Regions from separate parts of the Caldimonas brevitalea genome, predicted to be linked through region 1. Evidence: riboswitches for the same ligand, from Rfam matches in the RefSeq annotation. Region 1 holds a riboswitch; the other holds the start of a gene.
The links. Region 1 has a riboswitch for glycine ahead of AAW51_RS02335 (trimeric intracellular cation channel family protein). Riboswitches for the same ligand answer to the same signal wherever they lie in the genome.

Region 1 (3,399 bases):
ATGGGCGGGATGCGGTGTGCGGTCATGCAAGCGGCGCCGGCTCAGGACTCCTTGCGCCGGATGAAACTGGCGCGCTTGGCGTCGTCGGCGTGATAGAACTGGATCTCGCCCTTGCGCCACACGCCCAGCCAGATCATGTTGCGCGAGAAGGCGTCGTGGTCGGCGGCCGAGAAGGGCCGGTCGTAGGACGTGACGACGCCGGGGTAGGGCCGCTCCAGGTTCTCCAACGCCTGCTTCAATACATCGGCCGAGGTGTTGCCGCGGGTCTGGAACACGACGCGCATCATCAGGTGCACCGCGTCGTAGGTCTGCGCCGCGGCCATCAGCGAGCCCAGCGGCTGGGTGCCGGCATGGCGCTTGAGGCGAACCAGGAAGGACGCCCGGCGCTCGTTGGCGAGGTCCTGGATGATGGTCTGCACCATCATCGCGCCTTCCACCGCGGGGCCGGCGCGCTCGGGCAAGGTGCGGAACGACAGGGTCCAGGGGCCGTACAGCGGGCCCTCGAAGCGCGCCTGGGCGCGCGCCTCGGCGAGCACCGCGAGCTCGGCGCCCAAGGTGTAGCCGAGGATCACTTCCGCCCCGGCGGCGCGGGCCTGCTGCACTTGCTCTGTGAGCCGGCGCACGCCTAGGTCGAAGCGTGCGGTGTAGACGGGCTTCAGTTGCTTCTCGGCGAGGAACTTCTCGACGTCCTTGAGGCCCCCCTCGCCGTAGCCGGTGGCGTCGGCGAACACGGCGACCCGCGTGTAGCCGCGCTTGACGATCTCGTCCACCAGGAAGGCCGCCTGCAGCGTGTCGCGCGCCGACATGCGGAAGACAAAACTCTTGTCGGCCGGGTACTTGGCCGTCACGGCCGACCCGGTCGCCACCGGCACGACCAGCAGGTGCTTGTGGTCCTGGAACACATCGAGCGACTTCAGGGCCACACCGGTGTTGCAGTAGCCGACCGTGAAGTCCACCTTCTGCTTGAGCACCAGGTCCTCGGCCTGTCGGCGGCCTTCGTCGGGGTCACCCTTGTCGTCGCGCGTGACCAGTTCGAGCTGCCGGCCCAAGTAGCCACCCACCTCGTTGATTTCCTTGACCGCCAGCTCGGCGCCGAGGCGGGCGCTGTGACCGAACTCCTGCGATCCCCCGCTGAGGGGGCACACGAAACCCACCCGCAGCGGTTGCGACGCCTGTGCGTTCGCCATCGCGGCGAACGATGCGAACCAGGCGGCAAGCAGCACTCGACCCATCGTCATGTTTTGTCTCCAGGTTGTGTTTTTTGGCGATGTTGCAACTGCTTTCATTTGGTGAGCATCAGGTGGAACCCTCCTCCGTGGAGGGCTCGACGTGACATATGCGGCCGCGGCGGGTTGGCTCGGGGCGGAAGCAAAGCCCGTGTTGCCCGGCCTACAGTCTCAGCCCGATGTAGGCTCGAAGTGCCCGGCGCAGGCGTGAGCTCAGTCCCAGCGCTGGCGATAGGAGAACGTCGGCAGGCGCCAGCCGCGCCAGACGGCGCACAGGCGCAGTGTGAGTCCGGCGGAGAAACTGATGGCCGTGTTCAGGTCGTCCGCGACACCGTATTCGCGCAGCAGCAGGAACAGCAGGCAGACCGCAAGAGACACGACGGCATAGAGCTCTTGGCGGAACACGACCGGGACCTGGTTGCACAGGACGTCGCGCAGCACCCCGCCGAAGATGCCGGTGATCATGCCCGCCATGATGACGACGGGTGGTGCGTAGCTCATCTGCAGGGCCACGTCGCTCCCGATCAACGAGAACGCCACCAGGCCCATGGCATCGAGCACGAGGAAGATGCGCTTGAGGTGATGCAAATACCTGGCCACCAACGTCGTCAGCAGGCCAGCGGAGATGACCAGGTACACATGGGCGGGATGCTGGGTCCATCCGACCGGAAAGTGCCCGAGGATGACATCCCGCAGCGTGCCCCCACCGAGTGCCGTGACGAAGGCGATGACGGTGACGCCGAAGAAATCCATGCTGCGGCGGCCGGCGGCGAGAGCGCCCGCCATGGCTTCGGCGGCGATGGCGACAAGGTAGACGATGGTCAACATCAGGACTCCAGAGTGGACGCAGGACGCGCGTCACGCCGACGTGCACCTGCTGCGCCTCTCCCCCTGTCCTTGAACCTGAGAGTTTCAGCTGCGCCTGCAGCCTGCCCCTTCGGTGGGCCGTGACGGCCACTCTCCAGTCGGCGAAAACGTGCGACTGCGGTCCTTTTGCCTGAGCGATGATGGGAGTTTGCGCCTTCGGCGGGGGTTTGCGGCCCCGCTCTCCCGCAGTGCGCGACCATGTTACTTCAGCGGCAGCCTTGCCGTCTGACGGCCTGCTGAGGCGACCTCGACGGGCCACGGAGGGCGAGGCCAACGTAAAGGTTCGGCATTGGACATGGGCGCGGGAAAGGCCCAAATGAAAACGCCCAACCGAGAGGGGTTGGGCGTCGCGCATTTTTGGGCGCACAGGAGAGCGACCTCTTGAACACCGCCTAGTCGTGCGGCGCGTGACCGATGGCCAGGTACCTGCCGATGTCGTGCTCGAAGGCGGCAATCGTGTGCTCCGAGATGGGGACGTGCAAGAGCACGGTTCGCGCCACTTCGGCATGCACCACGAAGCGCTCCAGCACTTCATGGCGCGCATCGTCCGGCAGTGCGTGCAGCACCGCTGTCATCAGCGCATCGAGCGCGATGAGCGAACCCTTGAGCTCGCAGATCCGCTCGGTGGTCTCTTGCAAGTCCTTCATCGGTTCCGCCGAGGGACGCAGCAGGAGTGCAGGTGCGTCAGATCGTGCGGATGCGCGACGCCTGCGGACCCTTCTGCCCCTGCGTCACTTCGAACTCGACGCGTTGGTTTTCGGTCAGCGTCTTGAAGCCGTTGCCCTGAATTTCCTTGAAGTGCGCGAAGAGATCCTTGCCGCCATTGTCGGGGGCAATGAAGCCGAAGCCCTTGCCTTCGTTGAACCATTTCACAGTACCGGTTTCGGTGGCCATATCGTCATTCCTTGATGGATTCGTTAAAAAGATGCCCCAGCTTTCGCCGGTGCAGGTCAGCAGCTTCCTGACTTGGAAGCCGAGTGATTGAAATGCTTGCGAACCGCTGACCATCAGCGACGCGGTTGTCGAGAAGAAGGCGCCAAACCTCGGCGCTCGAGGTGGCGGAAAGTGATGCGCCCCTTCGTCAGATCGTAGGGGGACAGTTCCAGGGAGACGCTGTCGCCGGCCAGGATGCGGATGTGATGCTTGCGCATCTTTCCGCCGGTGTAGGCGATGAGCTTGTGCCCGTTCTCCAGCGTCACCCGAAAGCGGGAGTCCGGCAGGATCTCGTTCACGACGCCGTGCATCTCGATCAGTTCTTCTTTGGCCACGGTGTTCACTCCTGGTTCGTGGATGGGGGACGGGCGGT
Region 2 (3,399 bases), 1.5 Mb from region 1:
GGAGGTTTCGGTTTGCGTGCTCGAAAAAGGCTCCGAGCCGGGCGCCCACATCCTGTCCGGCGCGATCATGGACCCGCGCGCGCTGAACGAGTTGATTCCGAACTGGAAGGAACTCGGCGCGCCGCTGAACCAGCCGGTGACCGGGGACAGCTTCTTGTTCCTGACCGAAGGCGGTGCCCTCAAGAGCCCGATCCTGCCCGAGTGCTTCCACAACGACGGCAACTACGTGATCAGCCTGGGCAACGTGACCCGCTGGCTGGCGCAGCAGGCCGAAGGCCTGGGCGTCGAGATCTTCCCGGGCTTCTCGGCAGCCGAAGTGCTCTATAACGACGACGGCTCGGTCAAGGGCGTCGCCACCGGCAACCTCGGGCTCGGCAAGCACGGCGAACCGCTCGACAGCTTCCAGCTCGGCATGGAACTGCATGGCAAATACACCGTCTTTGCGGAGGGCTCGCGCGGCCACCTCGGCAAGCAGCTGATCGCCAAGTTCAAGCTCGACGCCGGCAAAGACCCGCAGAGCTATGCCATCGGCATCAAGGAACTCTGGGAAGTCGAGCCCGGCCGTCACAAGCCCGGTGAGGTGTTGCACACCGCCGGCTGGCCGGTGGACCCGAGCACCTACGGCGGCGGCTTCCTCTACCACATGGAGGACAACAAGGTCACGCTCGGCTACATCACCGGCCTCGACTACAGCAACCCCTGGCTCAGCCCGTTCGAGGAGATGCAACGCTGGAAGACCCACCCGCGCATCCGTGAAGTGCTCGAAGGCGGCAAGCGCATCAGCTACGGCGCCCGCGCCATCACTGCCGGCGGCATCCTGAGCCTGCCCAAGACGGTGTTCCCGGGTGGCGCGCTGGTCGGCTGCGAGGCCGGCTACCTCAACGTCAGCCGCATCAAGGGCAGCCACGCCGCCATCAAGACCGGCATGCTGGCCGCCGAAGCCGCCTTCGACGCGGTGACGGCCGGCCGTCAGCACGACGAGCTGAGCGCCTACCCCGCCGCGTTCGAGAAGAGCTGGCTCTACGAAGAGCTCGACAAGGCGCGCAACTTCAAGCAGTGGTTCAAGAAGGGCCTGTACGTCGGCACCGTGATGAACGGCATCGAGCAGTGGCTGCTGCCCAAGCTCGGCTTCAAGGCCCCACCGTGGACGATCCACCGCCCGGCGCCGGACCACACCTATCTGAAGCCGGCGGCCGAGTGCGCCAAGATCACCTACCCGAAGCCGGACGGCAAGCTGACCTTCGACCGGCTCAGCTCGGTCTTTGTCAGCAACACCAATCACGGCGAAGACCAGCCGGCGCACCTGACGCTGAAGGACGCGAGCGTCCCGGTCAACATCAATCTCGCCAAATACGGCGGGCCCGAAAGCCGCTACTGCCCGGCGGGGGTTTACGAGTTCGTCCCGAACGAGAGCGGTGCCGGCGAGCGCCTGCAGATCAACGCGCAAAACTGCGTGCACTGCAAGACCTGCGACATCAAGGACCCGACCCAGAACATCGTCTGGGTGACGCCGGAAGGCGGCGGCGGGCCCAACTACTCGGGGATGTAAGCGAGGCGGGGCGAGGCCCCGCCTGCGCGGGCGGCGCGCCCCTCCGGCGCGCCGGCCGACCGTCTCCCGGTGGTCGCGCGCCCTCTTCCTTTCCCTCCTCTTCCGACCTCCCCGCTCCCGCCTCTCTTCTCGCATCGTGGTCGCCCGACCGGTGCTGCGCGAGCCTTTGCCGTGCGCCGGGTGCGCCGAGTGGGCAAGCGATGCAGAATGGTCCGGCCCTGGCTGTCTGGCTCGTTTTTGCCGGCGTGCCGCCGGTCGGCTTGCTTCCGGACCGTTTCCACTCCTGCCCCAATCGCCGCAGGCGCCGCTATACTGCGGCGCAGTCAGGAGAGAGCTTCCCCGGAAGCCGCCGAAGGCGCAGAGCGGAACCCCGCTCGAACGCTCAGGCAAAAGGACTGACGCTCGTCCCCACCCGGACGATCCTCACTGGAGAGAGGCCCCAGGTCGACGCTGCAAGTCAGCCGACGAGGGGGCCCACCGAAGGGGCAAGCCGTCTGCGCTGAGCAAGCGCCGCGGCCAATCTCTCAGGTAAAGCGGACAGCGAGGGCAGCCCACTGCAACGAACTCGTGCAGTGGTTATGCCTTATGCCCTCGGAGACCGTGATGCCCGACACCACCGCCCTGCTCAAGACCCCGCTGCACACCCTGCATCTCGAACTCGGTGCCCGCATGGTGCCGTTCGCCGGCTACGAGATGCCGGTGCAATACGCCGGCATCATCGCCGAGCACAAGCAGTGCCGCGAAGCGGCTGCACTGTTCGACGTCTCCCACATGGGCCAGCTGCGGCTGTCCGGCGACGACGCTGCCCGGGCACTCGAATCGCTGGTGCCCGTGGACGTGGTCGACCTGCCGGTGGGCAAACAACGCTACGGCTTCTTCACCAACCCCAACGGCGGGTTGCTCGACGACCTGATGATCACGCGGCGCGCCGACGACCTGTTCCTGGTCGTCAACGCCTCCTGCAAAAACGCCGACATCGCCCATCTGCGCACCCACATCGGCCACCGCTGCCAAATCCAGCCGCTGCCCGACCGCGCCCTGCTCGCGCTGCAAGGCCCCAAGGCGGCCGTGGCGCTGGCCCGGCTGAACGCCGACGTCACCAGCCTGACCTTCATGAGCGGCAACACCTTCGAGCTGGCCGGCGCCGCCTGTTTCGTGACCCGCTCGGGCTACACCGGCGAGGACGGCTTCGAAATCTCGGTGCCGGCCGAGCAGGCCGAGGGGCTGGCGCGCGCGCTGCTGGCCCAACCCGAGGTCGCGCCGGCCGGCCTTGGCGCGCGCGACACCTTGCGCCTCGAAGCGGGTCTGTGCCTGTACGGGCATGACATCGACGCCAACACCACGCCGGTGGAAGCCGGGCTGACCTGGGCCATCCAGAAGGTGCGCCGCCCTGGCGGCGCGCGCGAGGGCCACTACCCGGGCGCCCTGACCCTCGCCAACCAGCTCGCACACGGCCCCACCAACAAGCGCGTCGGCCTCGTGGGCCTCGAACGCGCGCCGGTGCGCGAAGGCACCAAGATCGTCGACAGCCACGGCCACGCGCTGGGCCATGTGACCAGCGGCACCCTCGGCCCGAGCGTCAACCAGCCGATCGCGATGGCCTACCTGCCGGTCAACCACACGGCGCCCGGCGGCACGGTCTATGCCGTGGTGCGCGAGCGCCACCTCCCGATGCAGGTGCGCGGAATGCCATTTGCCCCGCATCGGTATCACCGCGGCTGACGCCCCGAGGTGGCGTGCGGCGCCTGCGCGCCGGCGCCTGCCTACCCCCGCCCCCGATTCCCCTTTCCGAGAACAGCAGGAGCTGCACACATGACCGTGAAATACACCCCCGACCACGAGTGGATCGA

Region 2: another riboswitch for glycine. It lies ahead of gcvT (glycine cleavage system aminomethyltransferase GcvT); the one in region 1 lies ahead of AAW51_RS02335 (trimeric intracellular cation channel family protein).

The regions. Positions count from the first base shown of each region.
Region 1 is NZ_CP011371.1:535,393-538,791, reverse strand. It holds gene AAW51_RS02345 (LysR substrate-binding domain-containing protein) at 1-26, opposite strand, end outside; gene AAW51_RS02340 (ABC transporter substrate-binding protein) at 42-1,238, opposite strand; gene AAW51_RS02335 (trimeric intracellular cation channel family protein) at 1,440-2,054, opposite strand; glycine riboswitch at 2,108-2,201, opposite strand; glycine riboswitch at 2,202-2,289, opposite strand; gene AAW51_RS02330 (hypothetical protein) at 2,486-2,740, opposite strand; gene cspE (transcription antiterminator/RNA stability regulator CspE) at 2,778-2,987, opposite strand; gene infA (translation initiation factor IF-1) at 3,101-3,361, opposite strand.
Region 2 is NZ_CP011371.1:2,015,741-2,019,139, reverse strand. It holds gene AAW51_RS08900 (electron transfer flavoprotein-ubiquinone oxidoreductase) at 1-1,549, shown strand, start outside; glycine riboswitch at 1,864-1,957, shown strand; glycine riboswitch at 1,966-2,100, shown strand; gene gcvT (glycine cleavage system aminomethyltransferase GcvT) at 2,153-3,271, shown strand; gene gcvH (glycine cleavage system protein GcvH) at 3,362-3,399, shown strand, end outside.